DNA from 2 places in the Mesorhizobium sp. B1-1-8 genome. Region 1 is predicted to be linked to the other one. Evidence: predicted binding sites of a transcription regulator. Region 1 holds the regulator's gene; the other holds the start of a gene.
The links. Region 1 encodes PhoB, which activates phosphate uptake and scavenging genes when phosphate is short. Its sites were predicted from a motif close to TGTCATNNANCTGTCAT; they were not measured.

Region 2: ppk2 (polyphosphate kinase 2) is a predicted target of PhoB. The motif match lies at 2,822-2,838, and genes of this name have one in related genera.

The regions. Positions count from the first base shown of each region.
Region 1 covers NZ_CP083956.1:1,305,968-1,313,558, reverse strand. Annotated here, with positions in the region: gene FJ974_RS06480 (ATP-binding cassette domain-containing protein) at 1-66, opposite strand, end outside; gene FJ974_RS06475 (sugar ABC transporter permease) at 81-1,397, opposite strand; gene xylF (D-xylose ABC transporter substrate-binding protein) at 1,540-2,580, opposite strand; gene FJ974_RS06465 (ROK family protein) at 2,903-4,147, shown strand; gene phoB (phosphate regulon transcriptional regulator PhoB) at 4,148-4,837, opposite strand; gene phoU (phosphate signaling complex protein PhoU) at 4,857-5,564, opposite strand; gene pstB (phosphate ABC transporter ATP-binding protein PstB) at 5,586-6,389, opposite strand; gene pstA (phosphate ABC transporter permease PstA) at 6,386-7,237, opposite strand; gene pstC (phosphate ABC transporter permease subunit PstC) at 7,241-7,591, opposite strand, start outside.
Region 2 covers NZ_CP083956.1:3,969,037-3,976,627, reverse strand. Annotated here, with positions in the region: gene FJ974_RS19400 (GntR family transcriptional regulator) at 1-245, shown strand, start outside; gene FJ974_RS19395 (DUF982 domain-containing protein) at 333-566, shown strand; gene FJ974_RS19390 (hypothetical protein) at 746-898, opposite strand; gene FJ974_RS19385 (hypothetical protein) at 1,096-1,524, shown strand; gene FJ974_RS19380 (aldo/keto reductase) at 1,619-2,662, opposite strand; gene ppk2 (polyphosphate kinase 2) at 2,934-3,854, shown strand; gene FJ974_RS19370 (winged helix-turn-helix transcriptional regulator) at 3,861-4,556, opposite strand; gene FJ974_RS19365 (DUF1330 domain-containing protein) at 4,735-5,061, shown strand; gene FJ974_RS19360 (dihydrofolate reductase family protein) at 5,113-5,760, opposite strand; gene FJ974_RS19355 (DUF86 domain-containing protein) at 5,942-6,223, opposite strand; gene FJ974_RS19350 (nucleotidyltransferase family protein) at 6,223-6,519, opposite strand; gene hemB (porphobilinogen synthase) at 6,571-7,591, opposite strand, start outside.

The DNA.
Region 1 (7,591 bases):
GCCGAAGGCGATCGAGATGTTGCGCATGTCGACCAGCGGGGTGCTCGTGGGAGCAGTCTTTTCCATGATCGCCTTTCCTCCTAGACCCGTTTGCGATAGACGGTATCGAGCCAAACGGCGACGACGAGCACGGCACCGACAACGATGCTCTGCAGCGGCGAATCGATGCCGAGCAGCACCATGCCGGACTGTAGCGACTGCATCAGCAGCGCGCCGAGCATGGCGCCCAACACCGTGCCGGAGCCGCCGGCGAGCGACGTGCCGCCGATGACCGCCGCCGCGATCACCAGCAACTCGTCCAGCGTGCCGAGTGCGTTGGTCGATGCATTGAGGCGGGCCGACGAGATCGCCGCGCTGATCGAGGCGAGCACGCCCATGATCATGAACACCTTCATTGTCACCCAGCGCGTGTTGATGCCGGCGAGGGAAGCAGCTTCCGGATTGCCGCCGATGGCGAAGACATAGCGCCCGAAGCGGGTGCGCTTGGTGATGAAGGTCATGACGATGCCGACCGCCACTGCCATCAGCACCGGTATGGCGATGCCATGCGCGATGAACAGCCCGCCTTCCGGAATCGCGATGCCGTGTTGCTCGGCGTATTGGCGCACGATGCCGACCGGCCAGGGATAGGAATTGGCGATCCAGACGGCGCCAAGGATGGCGGCGCAGGCGACCGCGCCCAGTAACATCTCCGCCCAGATCGGACGCAGCGGGAATTTGAACCGTTTGCGCTGCGAGCGGCCATTGAACAGCATGAAGGCCACCGCCGCACAGGCAACGACGCCAACAACCCAGCTGGCTGGGCCGCCGATCGAGCCACGCGGCCCGCCACCCATAAGCTGGAAGGTGGCGTCGAGCGGCGCAACGGTGCGGCCGCTGGTTATCAACCAGGCCATGCCGCGCCAGACCAGCAGGCCACCCAGCGTCACGATGAACGCCGGGACCTCCATATAGGCGATGATGAAACCCTGGAACGCGCCGATGACGAGGCCAAGCACGACGCCGACGGCCAGCGCTACAATCCAAAGCCAGGGATTACCGAGCTGGAAGCCGATCACTCGAACGAGGAATTCTGCCTGTGCCACACCCATGATCATGCCGACCACGCCTTCGACGGACCCGACCGAAAGGTCGATGTTGCGCATGACGATGACTAACACCATGCCGGTCGCCATGATCGCGACCGAGGAGGTTTGCACCGACAGGTTCCACAGATTGCGCGGCGTCAGGAAGAGGCCTCCCGACAAGATGTGTATGCCGATCCAGATGACCAGCAGCGCGCCGATCATGCCGAGCATGCGCGTGTCGATCTCGGTCGCCTTCAGGAACCGGGCCACCGCGCCGAGTTCGGAAGCACGTGCGGTGTCGGCCTGCTGGGTGGACGTCGTATCGGTCATGGTTTCCTCCCAGCGGCTTGCCGTCTGACGCGGATGCCGGACCACAGCCTAGAAGCTATCGGCCGTACGCAGAAATACAATTTTTTGAGAAAACGCCGCGGTTTTCAGGCCGCGGCGTCGAGATCGATCGGGATTAACCGACTTAGTTGCAGACGGCGACGCTGCCGGCGGCAACGCCCGCGCAGACCTCGTCCTTCTTGATCCAGCCGGCGTCGATGACGACGTTGAGGTTGTCCTTGGTGATGGCGACCGGGGTCAGGAACAGCGACTTGACGGTGTTGCCGCCGGGCGTCGTGAAGTCCTTGGCGCCGGCGATGTCGGCCATCTTCTTGCCGTCGGCGAGCTGCGAGGCGATCTCGGCGGCGTTCTTGCCGAGCTCGCGCGCATCCTTCCACACCGACACGGTCTGGGTGCCGAGCGCGATGCGGTTCAGCGCCGCGTGGTCGCCGTCCTGGCCCGACACCGGCACCGTGCCGGCAAGACCCTGTGCCGTCAGCGCCGCGACAACGCCGCCGGCGGTGCCGTCATTGGCCGCCACCACCGCGTCGACCTTGTTGTCGTTGGCGGTCAGGAACTGCTCCATGTTCTTCTGCGCATTGGCCGGCAGCCAGCCGTCGGTATAGGCCTCGCCGACATTCTTGATCTTGCCGCTGTCCATTGCCGCCTTCAGCACTTCCATCGAGCCCGCGAACAGGAAATCGGCGTTCGGATCGGCGCCCGAGCCCTTGATGAAGACGTAGTTGCCTTCCGGCTTGACCTTGAACACCTCGCGGGCCTGCATGCGTCCGACTTCCTTGTTGTCGAAGGTCAGGTAGAACACATCCTTGTTTTCGATCAGGCGATCATAGCCGACCACCGGGATGCCCTCGTCGAGCGCCTTCTGCACCGCCGGGCCGATTGCCGAGGCATCCTGTGCCAGGATGATCAGCGCATTGGCGCCCTGCGAGATCAGGCTTTCGACGTCGGTCAGCTGCTTGCCCGGATTGGACTGCGCGTCGGCGGAAATATACTTGTCGCCGGCGGCCTCGATGGCCGCCTTCATCGCCGCTTCATCCGTCTTCCAGCGCTCTTCCTGGAAGTTCGACCACGAAACGCCGATCACCTTGTCCTTCGCCTCGGCGACCGACGCCAACGTCAGCGACATGGCAACACCCGCCAGTATGGCGGCTGCGAATTTCTTCATGATATTCCTCCCTGCGCCCTGTGCGGCGCGACCAGACTGGCCCGTAGGCCGGCACAGAGGCTTTTTTCGAGCCTCAAAAAAAATACTGACCCGGGGCAATAGCCCTGTCAACTGCGATTCTGATGGTTTCTGATCGGCTCGAAACTTTTTTCGAGTGCCGCAATAAATAATGACAGCTCTACTGGCTTCTGCCACTATCCTGGAGCAAAAACAAAAAACTACTGCGGTTCGGCGGTTTTCCAACAAAACTGAACCGCTGGCGCATCGCCGACGGCCCATGCATCATCACAAGGCCGCGATGACCGGGAGGAAATGCGAAGCCATGTCGGTCGGAATCCGCCACGACGATCTGCGCCGGCGCAACCGCGGCATGGTGATTTCGGCCGTGCGCCGGGTCGGCCAGCCGTCGCGGACGGAGATCGCCGCCACCACGGGGCTGAGCCACTCGACCATTTCGGCAATCTCCGCCGACCTGATCCAGGAAGGCATTCTTGCCGAGAGCAAGTCCAGCGAGACCGCTTCGCTGAAGCGCGGGCGGCCTCAGGTCGGCCTTGCCCTCAATCCGGAAGCCGCCGCGGTAGTGACCGTGGTGCTGTCGCTGAATTTCCTCTCGGTCGCCGTCATCGACTATACGGGCCAGGTCGTCGCCGAGGAGCAGCGGCGCCTCGACACGCTGACGATATCGCGCGACGCGTTGATCGGCGAATGCGTTGGCATAGTCCGGCGCCGGCTGGAGGACCCGGACCTCGACATCGGCAGCGTCGCCCGCATCGCAATGGGCATCCAGGGCATCACCGATTCCCATGCCCGCGCCATGCTGTGGTCGCCGATCACGCCACTGACCGACATCCCTTTTGCCGACATTCTGGAGAAGGAATTCGGCATTCCGGCCACCATGGAGAATGACTGCAACATGATGGCGGTGGCGCTGCAATGGCGCGATCCCGACCGCTACCGCGACAATTTCATCGCCATCCTGTTGTCGCACGGCATCGGCATGGGCCTGGTGCTGAAGGGCGAGCTTTTCACCGGCACGCATTCCTCGGGCGGCGAGTTCGGCCATATGATCCATCGGCCGGGCGGCGCGCTCTGCCGCTGCGGGCGGCGCGGCTGCGTCGAGGCCTATGCCGGCAACTACGCCATCTGGCGCAGCGCCATGAAGATGAGCGAGGACGCCGAACCGGTCGATGTCGGCGATGCCGACATGCGGGCGCTCGCAGCAAAGGCGAGGCTGCAGGACGGCCCGGAGCGCGAGGCCTATCGGCGGGCGGGCGAGGCGCTGGGCTTCGGCCTCGGCAGCCTGTTCGCGCTGATCGATCCCGCACCTGTCGCCATGGTCGGCGTCAGCGCGGCCGCCTTCGATCTGATCGAGCCGGCGCTGCGCGAGGCGATCGCCCAGACCGCGGGCGGCCAGCACTCGACATCGATCTCCTTCGACACCGAGCCGAACGAACTGCCGCTGATCCGCGAAGGCTGCGCCATGCGTGCGCTGAGCTTCGTCGACCAGGAGATTTTTGCGCCGGGCGTGCAGGCGCGAACTGGCACGGCAGGCAAGAACGTGGCCTGATCAATCCTCGCGGATCGCGTAACCCGCCCCGCGGATGGTGCGGATCACGTCCGGCATGCGGCCGTTGTTGACCGCCTTGCGCAGGCGCCCGACATGCACGTCCACCGTGCGCTCGTCGATATAGATCGTCTCGCCCCAGACATTGTCGAGCAACTGGCTGCGCGAGAACACCCGGCCGGGATGCCGCATCATGAACTCGAGCAGCCGGAACTCGGTCGGCCCGAGCCGGATCTCGCTCTTCTTGCGGTAGACGCGGTGCGACTCGCGGTCGAGCACGATATCGCCCACCTTGAGCACGCTGGACAGCACTTCCGGCTTGGCGCGGCGCAGCAGCGCCTTGATCCGCGCCATGAATTCCGGCGTCGAGAACGGCTTGACCAGATAGTCGTCGGCGCCGGTCGAGAGGCCGCGCACCCGGTCGCTTTCTTCACCCCGCGCGGTCAGCATGATGATCGGCAGCCGCTCGGTCTCGGGACGCATCCTGAGGCGGCGGCAAAGCTCGATGCCGGAAACCGCCGGCACCATCCAGTCGAGCACCAAAAGGTCGGGCACGTTCTCCTGCAGGCGGATCTCGGCTTCGTCGCCTCGTGTCACCACCTCGACCTGATAGCCTTCGGATTCGAGGTTGTAGCGGAGCAGCACGCCCAGCGGCTCCTCGTCCTCCACCACCATGATGCGCGGCGCGATCATCGGCAGGTTACCCTTGTTGTCAGGTGGCCGGTGTCGACATCGCGGTCTCGTCCTGCTTCGGACGGTTCGCGGGCAATTGCGTGCCGGTCAACACATAATAGGCGTTCTCGGCGATGTTGGTGACATGGTCGCCGATGCGCTCCAGGTTCTTGGCGCAAAACAGAAGATGCGTGCAAGCCGTGATGTTGCGCGGATCCTCCATCATGTAGGTCAGGAGTTCACGGAACACGGACGTGTATTTGACGTCGATGCGTTCGTCGGCATTGCGCAGCGTGGCGAGTGCCGTGGCGTCGCCCGCCGTATATTCCTGGATGACGGCCTGGACCTGGATCAGCACCATCTGCGCCATCGAGTCGATCGAATGCGAAAGATCGCGGGGTGCTGCGCTGATGCCGACCGAGCCGACGCGCTTGGCGATGTTCTTGGCCAGGTCGCCGATGCGCTCGAGGTCGCCGGCCATGCGGATCGAGCCGACCACGTGGCGCAGATCGTCTGCCATCGGCTGCCGCTTGGCGATGAGCGTGATGGCACGGTCGTCGAGTTCACGCTGGCGCGCGTCCATGATGGCGTCGTCGGAGACGACGCGCTGTGCGAGCGCGTTGTCGGAATTGAGCAGGGCCTTGGTCGAGGCGCCGACCATGGACGCGGCAAGATCGCCCATGTCACGGATGAGCCGGCTGATCTGCCCGAGATCCTCGTCGAAGGAAGCGACAGTATGTTCGGCCATGATTTATGTCCTCGTGTGAACTCAGCCGAAGCGGCCGGTGATGTAGTCCTGCGTGCGCTTCTCGCGAGGCGAGGTGAAGATCTTCTCCGTCCGGTCGAACTCGACCAGTTCGCCAAGATACATGAACGCCGTCTGCCGCGACACGCGCGCCGCCTGCTGCATGTTGTGGGTGACGATGACGATCGTGTAGTCGGCCTGCAACTCGTCGATCAGTTCCTCGATCTTGGCGGTCGACAGCGGATCGAGCGCCGAGGCCGGCTCGTCGAGCAGGATGACCTCGGGCTTCACCGCCACGGTGCGGGCGATGCAGAGGCGCTGCTGCTGGCCGCCCGAGAGGCTGAGGCCGCTGGCGTTGAGCTTGTCCTTGACCTCGGTCCAAAGCGCTGCGCGTTTCAGCGCCTGCTCGACGCGGCCGTCCATTTCGGCCTTGCTGATCTTCTCATAGAGCCTGACGCCGAAGGCGATGTTCTCGTAGATCGACATCGGGAACGGCGTCGGCTTCTGGAACACCATGCCGATCTTGGTCCTGAGCAGGTTGAGGTCCTGCGAGCGGTCGAGGATGTTTTTGCCGTCGAGCAGTACCTGGCCGTCGGCGGTCTGCTTCGGGTAGAGCTCGTAGATGCGGTTGAAGACGCGCAGCAGCGTCGACTTTCCGCAGCCCGACGGGCCGATGAAGGCGGTGACGCTGCGCTCCGGCAAGGACAGGCTGATGTCCTTCAGCGCCTTTGACTGGCCGTAATAGAAGTTGAGGTTCTTGACCTCGATCTTGGCTTTCTCGACGGTCGTGTCGGCTACGTTCAAATCGGTGGACAACATCGGTTTCATCTGTCCTCTCTGCGTCCGGTAAGGCTGCGGGCGAAGATGCTCAGCCCAAGAACCGTAAGGGTGATTATGAGTGCGCCGGTCCACGCCAGTTGCTGCCATTCTTCATAGGGGCTGAGAGCGAACTGGAAGATGGTCACCGGCAGGCTGGCCATTGGCGCGTTGAGGTTGCTCGACCAGAACTGGTTGTTGAGCGCCGTGAAGAGCAGCGGCGCCGTCTCGCCGGAGATGCGGGCGATCGCCAGCAATATGCCGGTGACGATGCCGGAAAGTGCGGCGCGATAGGCAACCGAACGGATGACGACCCAGCGCGGCGCGCCGATCGCGGTGCCGGCTTCGCGCAAGGCGTTCGGCACCAAATTCAGCATGTCCTCGGTGGTGCGCACAACAACCGGGATGACCAGGATGGCCAGCGCGACGGCGCCGGCGATTGCCGAGAAGTGCCCCATCGGCCGCACCATCAGCTCATAGACGAACAGGCCGATGATGATCGAGGGCGCCGACAACAGAATGTCGTTGATGAAGCGCACGATCGTCGTCAGGCGCGAGAAGCGGCCGTATTCGGCCATGTAGGTCCCGGCCAGGACACCGATCGGCGTCCCGACGACGACGCCGATGACGGTCATCACCACGCTGCCGTAGATGGCATTGAGCAGGCCGCCGGCATCGCCGGGCGGCGGAGTCATTTCGGTGAACACGGCCAGCGAAACGCCGGACAGGCCCTTGTAGATCAGTGCGCCGAGGATCAGCGCCAGCCAGGCAAGGCCGATGCCGGCGGCGACGACGCACAGCGTCATCATCACGCCATTCTTCCTCTTGCGGCTCTGATGAAGCGATTCAGCTGTCGACATCGGTCAGGCTCCCGTGCGGGCGTCGATGCGCATCAGCATATAGCGTGCGATGGCAAGGATGAGGAACGTGATGACAAACAGGATCAGGCCCAGCGCCACCAGCGAAGAGGTGTAGAGTGAGCCATCGGCCTCGGTGAATTCATTGGCGATGGTTGCGGAAATCGTCGTCGCCGGCGCGAACAGCGAGGCGCTGATGCGGTGCGCGTTGCCGATGACAAAGGTGACCGCCATGGTTTCGCCGAGCGCGCGGCCGAGGCCGAGCATGACGCCGCCCATGATGCCGACGCGGGTATAGGGAATGACCACCCGCCGCGTGACTTCCCAGGTCGTGCAGCCGATTCCGTAGGCCGATTC
Region 2 (7,591 bases), 2.7 Mb from region 1:
CCGTGCGCGATGCGATGACCAGGCTGTCGCGCGCCCGCTGGCTGGAAGTGCGCGACGAGCGGGCGCTTGGCCGCGCCTGGGCCGAGCATCACGCCATCCTGGCAGCCGTCAGGGCCGGCGACGCCGACGGCGCTGCGCGATTGCTCTCGGCCCATATCGCCGGCAGCCGCGACCGGCTGGTCGCTTCGCTGCGCGATGACCGTCGCGGCTTGCGCGCCAGGGGCTTTGCGGTCGTCGCCGCCTGATTGTGAGCGAAGGCGGTTTTAGGGCCTCGCTTCGCCGGCGCCGATGGCGTAAGAGCGGCGATGGAAAACAATCGGTTTGAAGTACCCGTGACCGTGAAGTCGGCCACGGGCGGGGCCAACCAGCTTTTGCGTACGGCTCGCGAGGCGTCGGATTATCTGCTCAACAGCTGGCCCGGCAAGCGCGGTCCTAGGCATCGCGAAGCGTTGCAGGCCTGCCACGATGCTCTCGCCGGCGACAAGCCGGCGATGATTGCCAGGCGCGCCTTCATCGCCGCTGCTCGTGAAGGGAACGTCTTCGTCAGCGACAAGGCGCCTGCCTAAAGCCCGAAAGTGTGCAGCGGTTTCGGGACAAAGACTGCTTAACAACAAAGACCTAAAGCATGTTGCGTGAATCTTTTTCACGCGACGTGCTTTAGCACGGTTCGGTCCCGGATAGGGTCTCACCGAACCGTTCTGGCAGCGCTATTTCGGGGCCGGCCGATCGCCGGCAGGCGGCCGGGCTACTTGGCCGTTTCCCCTTCGGCGTTGGTCTTGTCTTCGGGTTTCGAACGCTCCCTGGCTGCGACCTTGGCCGCCAGCTTCTCGGCCTTCTTCGCCGCCTTCAGCCGATCGCGCTCCTTACGTTCCTGATCGTAGTTCGGTGCTCGCGCCATATCGCTTCCTTTCATTGTGCTTGGCCCTGCCTAGGTGCATTGGACGGCAAACACAACAAGCATCGCGACGCGATCGGCGTGCATGGGATCGATCGGCCCGCGCGATCCAGGCTTGCAAGTTGGCTGGCACAATGGTGTAGGGAGCGCCGGGGTACGGTTCAAAGAACCGTTGATTGGGTTTCTGAATCAATTAACGCATGGCCACGATTTCACGCACCGCCGCAAAGGCGTTCTACTATGCGCGCAATTTCGCGCGCGACGCTGCTCCTCAGGCCTTTTTCCGCAGTCGGCTGACCAGCCGGCTGCAGCAGGCGCGGCTGTCCGATAAATCGGTCCGCGACCGGGTGAATTACTACAACAAGCTGGAGGAACCGTTCGTCCCGAGTCCGGCCGCGGTACCCGTCAACCGGCTGCCGTTTTCGCCCAGCATGTATTATTACGATCTCAAGGAATTCGCCCGCTACTTCGATCCCGGCCTGCTTGTCGACCTCGAATTCGGCGACGTCACGGGGGTGCCCGGACGTTCCCTCGATCGTCAAGGACCGGCCAATTCGCGCCGACAACGCGAACGCCGTGCTGATGAAGCTCGACAAATTCCGGCATTTCAACATGCCGGCCGACCGTGAGCGCTTCGCCGACGCTGCTCGTCCTCTACAAATATTTCGCGCTCAGCGGCCAGATTAAACCAGACCCCGAAATCTGGCGTTTTATCGCGGGCTCTCAGATGTCGCTGCGGTCGAGCACCAGATCGGCCCGGCCGAAGCGGTCCCTGGCCGTGAATTGCTGGTGCCAGTAGGGATAGAGCACCGGCGGCCGGCTGACGGCGTCAAGTTGCTGTCGCTCCTCGGTGGTCAGCGCCAGGGCAGCCGCGGCAAGATTGTCCTTGAGCTGGGCTTCGTTGCGGGCGCCGATCACCAGCGAACTGACGGCAGGGCGGCCGAGCAGCCAGGCCAATGCCACCTGCGCTGCGGACACACCCCGTGCGCTGCCGATCTCGACCAGTTGATCGACGATCCGCCACAGCCGGTCCTCGTCGCGGATCGGCGGTTCCGACCAGCCGGCGAGCTGGCGCGCGGTCGGGCTGTCGCGGCGGTATTTTCCCGAGAGCAGCCCGCCGGCAAGCGGACTCCACACCAGCACGCCGAGGCCCTGGTCGACCGAGATCGGCAGCAATTCGTATTCGGCCTCGCGCGCCTCCAGCGTGTAGTGGATCTGCTGGGTGACGAAGCGCGGCTGATGGCGGCTGTCGCTGATCGCCAGCGCCTTCATCACCTGCCAGCCGGAATAGTTGGAGCAGCCGACATAGCGCACCTTGCCCTGGCCGACCAAAGTGTCGAGAGCCGCGATCGTCTCCTCGAGCGGCGTGAGGCCATCCCATTCATGCAGGAAATAGATGTCGATGACGTCGGTCTTCAGCCGCCTCAGGCTCATCTCGCATTCGCGGATCAGATGATGGCGCGACAGGCCTTCGTCATTGGGTCCGGTACCGATCCGCATGCGCGCCTTCGAGGCGATCAGCACGTCGTTCTTGCGCTTGCCGCCGAGCGCCTCGCCGATGATCTCTTCCGACAGGCCGTTCGAATAGACATTGGCGGTGTCGATGAGGTTGATGCCGGCATCGATGCAGGTATCGATGATGCGCCTGGCTTCCGAGAGATCGGAATTGCCGACGGCCGCGAACGGGCCCGCCCCGCCGAACGTCATGGTGCAGAGCGTCAGTGTCGAAACCTTCAGGCCGGAACGGCCAAGCGTGCGGTATTCCATGTCGGTCCTCGCGATTTCGTTGAAGGGACGCGCCGCCATCGGCGGGGTCGGAATGAGACAAGTATTTGTAGGACAATTGCCGCGTCTTGTCGCCCCCCGCGGAACCGTGGCCCAATCACATCGCATGGCCGGGCGGCAGCGATGCCGGCAGCGATTTCCTGCAATAAAACCGTCACCGCCGGTCTATATTGAAGTCGGCTCAGGACGGGTGCCCGTCGCCGCGGCGCACCGTCCTCCCGACAGAGGCAGGCTGGCACGCGGAGCATCAGAGATGAACGAGACCAAACCGAATTCCGGGGCCAAGGACTGGCTGGAAGCGGAACTCGCCGACACGCTCGACGAGGACTATGAGCTGGAGCTGTCGGAGCCGGCGCTGTCGCTGGAGATCGCCAAGATCTACAAGCAGTCGCATCCGCCTTCGATCGAGCGCATGCAATATTTCCGCGACCTGCTGAGGCTGCAATCGGAACTGATCAAGCTGCAGTCCTGGGTCGCCTATCACAAGAAGAAGCTGGTGGTGATCTTCGAGGGCCGCGACTCCGCCGGCAAGGGCGGCGTCATCAAGCGCATCACCCAGCGCCTCAACCCGCGTATCTGCCGCGTCGTGGCGCTGCCGGCGCCGACAGAGCGCGAGAAGTCGCAATGGTATTTCCAGCGCTATGTGCCGCATCTGCCGGCCGGCGGCGAGATCGTGCTGTTCGACCGCTCCTGGTACAACCGCTCCGGCGTCGAGAGGGTGATGGGTTTCGCCACCCCGGATCAGGTGGAAGAGTTCTTCCATGACGTGCCGGAATTCGAGCGCATGCTGGTGCGCTCCGGCGTCACGCTGGTGAAATACTGGTTCTCGATCACCGACGAGGAGCAGCAGATGCGCTTCCTTATGCGCATCCATGATCCGATGAAGCAGTGGAAGCTGTCGCCGATGGACCTGCAGTCGCGCGTGCGCTGGGAGCAGTACACCAAGGCCAAGGAAGAGACTTTTGCCCGCACCAACATTCCGGAGGCGCCGTGGTTCATCGTCGAAGGCAACGACAAGAAGCGGGCGCGGCTGAACTGCATCGACCACCTGCTGCAGCAGATGCCTTACGAGGAGGTTCCGCATGAGGAGATCACGCTGCCGGAACGCGTCTTCAATCCGGAATATGAGCGCCAGGTGCTGCCGCGCGAGCTCTACGTGCCGGCGAAATACTGACGCCGATTATGCGGCAGCCCGTTTCGGCATGACCGCGAACGGGCTGAGGCCGAGCCACGTCTGCATCTTGGCTGCGATGTCGAGGTCTCCCGTCAGCGCCACTTTGTCGCGCTCCTTGTGGACCGTCGTCAGCCCCATCCAGATCGACGTCATGGTGCACAGGTCGGTCGAGACATAGAGATCGACCTCGAATCCCGGATCGTACCAGCAAAGGTCGACCTCGCCGTGCTTTTCGACGATCAGCCACCACGATCGTTTCGACGCCGGCAGGTCGTGATACAAAAACTGTATCACCGTGCGTCCATCGGGCAGCGGACTGGGGTTCAGGTTGCGGCGCATGTCCCACATCAAGAGCGACGGATCGAGGTTCTTGAGCGACAGCCTGGCTTCCACCCATTTTTGACCCCAGAACCCCATCGCCTCGACCACCGGGCGCAAATCCTTGCCGGCTTCGGTGAGCCGGTATTCGAAAATGCCCTTCTCAGTCGCCAGCTCCGCCCGTTCGACGATGCCGGCGGTCTCGAGTTCCTTCAGCCGCTGCGACAGCAGCGTCGGCGACATTTTGGGGACGCCGCGGCGCAGGTCGTTGAAGCGCGTCGATCCCGCCACCAGCTCGCGCAGCAGCACCATCGTCCAGCGCGTGCATAAGAGTTCCGCTGCCATCGAGAGCGGGCAAAACTGCTTGTATCCGGCTTGCGTCATCTGTTGGCCCCCGTCGTTGAGCCGAACCATAGGCGCTAACCGCCCCTGCAGCCAGTACAGAAGCTGTACCGGCATGCCCGGTACAGATCGGTGACTGGAGCGGTCCGGCGTTGTCGTGGGAGGCAGCGGTCACGTCACCGGGCTTTTCGGTGCCGAACAACAATGGAGACTTACGACCGTGACTGTGTATGTGATTGCCGACATCAAGGTGAAGGACGACAAATGGGTGCCGGCTTACGCGGCCTCGGTGCACGATCTGGTGCACAAGCATGGCGGCCGCTATCTGGCGCGCAGCGGCAATGTGAAGACGCTCGAGGGCAAGCCGCTCGACACCAGCCTGATTGCCCTGATGACATTTCCGTCGGCAAAGGCGGCGGAATCCTTCACCACCGATCCGCAATACGCGCCCTACGTCGCTGCGCGTCAGGCCGGCAGCGACAGCCGCTTTCAGCTGATCGACGACACCGACCTGGCCGGGACGATTTCCTATCTGCCCAAGGGCTGAGCAAAAAGCCGGAACGCGGCAAATCCGCGTTCCGGCGATCTCCCGTCGGCCTCAGGATTTGCGCTTGATGATGACATGCGTGGCATCGGTCGTGGCAACCTGTTCGGTGCATTGATAGCCGAGCTTGAGCATGTCGAGGCCGGCGAAAAGGTGCTCGCCGGAGCCGAGCAGCAGCGGCGAGATCGCCAGATGCATCTCGTCGATAAGCTGCTCTTGCAGATACTGCCTGACCGTCGAAACGCCGCCGCCAACCCGCACATCCTTGCCGCCGGCCGCTGCCTTCGCCTGTTCGAGAGCCGAATGGATGCCGTCGGTGACGAAATAAAAGGTCGTGCCGCCTTCCATCACGATGGGATCGCGCTTGTAATGCGTCAGCACAAAGGTCGGCACATGATAGGGCGGGTTGTTGCCCCACCAGCCCTTCCAGCTGTCATCCGGCCACTCGCCGCGGATCGGCCCGAACATGTTGCGGCCGAGAATCCAGGCGCCGACATTCTCGAAGCTGCGCGCCGCGAATGCCTCGTCCGTATCCGTGGTCCCGCCATCCTTGCCGATCATCTGATGGAACGAGCGGGTCTTGATCATCCATTTGTGCAGATTTTCGCCACCGACGCCCAGGGGTGTGTTGAGACTCTGATGGGGCCCGGCGCCGAAACCGTCGAGCGACAGGGTGAAAGCATTGACACGCAGCTTGGACACGATTGCCTCCTAAACCAGTTGTAATTTGCAAGTGGTTAATGGGTAACTCGACTGATTGCGTATTGCAAGCGGTATTTTGGAACACGGTCGAGGCGGCGCGGAAAAAACCGGTTACTTGCGCAACTGGCGCTCAGTTGCATCGAGCATGCGCTCAACGGCAAGACGCAATGGCGGCAAACTGTCAACCACCACGGCCCAGACAATCACGTCGGAGGTCTTGTGACGCAGGATGTCGCCTTATCCCACGAATCTGTTTCCAGGGAATCTCTGGAGCAAGGCCGGTCAGATCGTCTGGAATGTGCCGGGCGGCTTCGGAAATGATCTCGATGCCGCGCTCGACGCCATGGCGAAGCAGCCAATCGGTGCGAAAGTCTTCCAATGTCTTGCGGGCGGTAGCGGCAGCGATGCCATCCAGGGCGGCGAGGATCTCGGCCAGAATCGGCTTGACCCGGCGGGGTGCCATCAGAATATGCGCACGGCGGATCGTTCGATATCGGCCTTCAACATCGGATGGAGGCTGTCTCGTGTGGTGATGTCGATTTCCGCCGACATCTTCTCTTCGAGAAATTGTTTGATGCCGACGAGGTCGATCAGAGAAAAGCGCCGCACCGGATCATAGTCTATGAATAGATCAAGATCGCTGTCTGAACGTGCATCGCCGCGCGCAGCCGACCCAAACAGATAAAGCGAAGTCGCGCCCATGCCTCTGATAGCATCTGCGTTCTTCCGCAACCGTTCGATCACTTCATTCCTGCTCATGGTTCTATTCTAACGGATCCCGTCAGAATTCCAAAATCGCATGGCGCCTACCTACCCCTTCAGCATCTCCGCCACTTCCGGCGCGAAATAAGTCAGGATGCCGTCGCAGCCAGCGCGCTTGAAGGCGGTCAGCGATTCCAGCATCGCCTTTTCGCCGTCGATCCAGCCATTGGCGGCGGCCGCTTTGATCATCGAATATTCGCCTGAGACCTGGTAGGCGAAGGTCGGCATCTGGAACTCGTCCTTCAGCCGGCGGATGATGTCGAGATAGGGCAGCCCCGGCTTGACCATCAGCATGTCGGCGCCTTCGGCCAGATCCTGCTCGGCCTCGCGCACTGCTTCGTCGGAATTGGCGTGGTCGATGTAATAGGTTTTCTTGTCGCCCTTGAGCAGGCCGGCGGTGCCCACCGCCTCGCGATACGGGCCGTAAAAGGCGGAGGCGAACTTCGTCGCGTAGGACATGATCGCCACGTCTTGAAACCCGTTGGCGTCGAGCGCGTCGCGGATGGCGCCGATGCGGCCGTCCATCATGTCGGACGGCGCGATGATGTCGGCGCCGGCCGCTGCCTGGATGACGGCCGCGGCGGTCACCTGTTCGACAGTCTCGTCATTGACGATGATGCCGTCGCGCAAAATACCGTCATGACCATGGCTGGTGAATGGGTCGAGCGCGGCATCGGTGATAATGCCGACCTCCGGCACCGCGTCCTTGAAGGCGCGGGTGGCCCGGTTGATGACATTGTCCGGGTCGAGGATGTGCGAGCCGGTCTGGTCGCGCAGCGAAAGCTCGACATTGGGAAACGTGGCGATCGCCGGAATGCCGAGCTTTGCCGCGCGCTCGGCCTCCTTCACCGCGAGGTCGATGGAGAGGCGAAAGACGCCGGGCATGGCGGCGATCGGCTCGCGCACTTGTGTGCCGTCGATGACGAAGATCGGCCAGATTAAATCGTCGACCGTCAGCCGGTTCTCCTGCACCAGCCGGCGCGACCAGTCGGCCTTGCGCATGCGCCTGAGACGCCGGCTGCCGGTGATCTCGTCGACGCTGCGCGCGCCGGCAGGCTTTGCGGGGGTG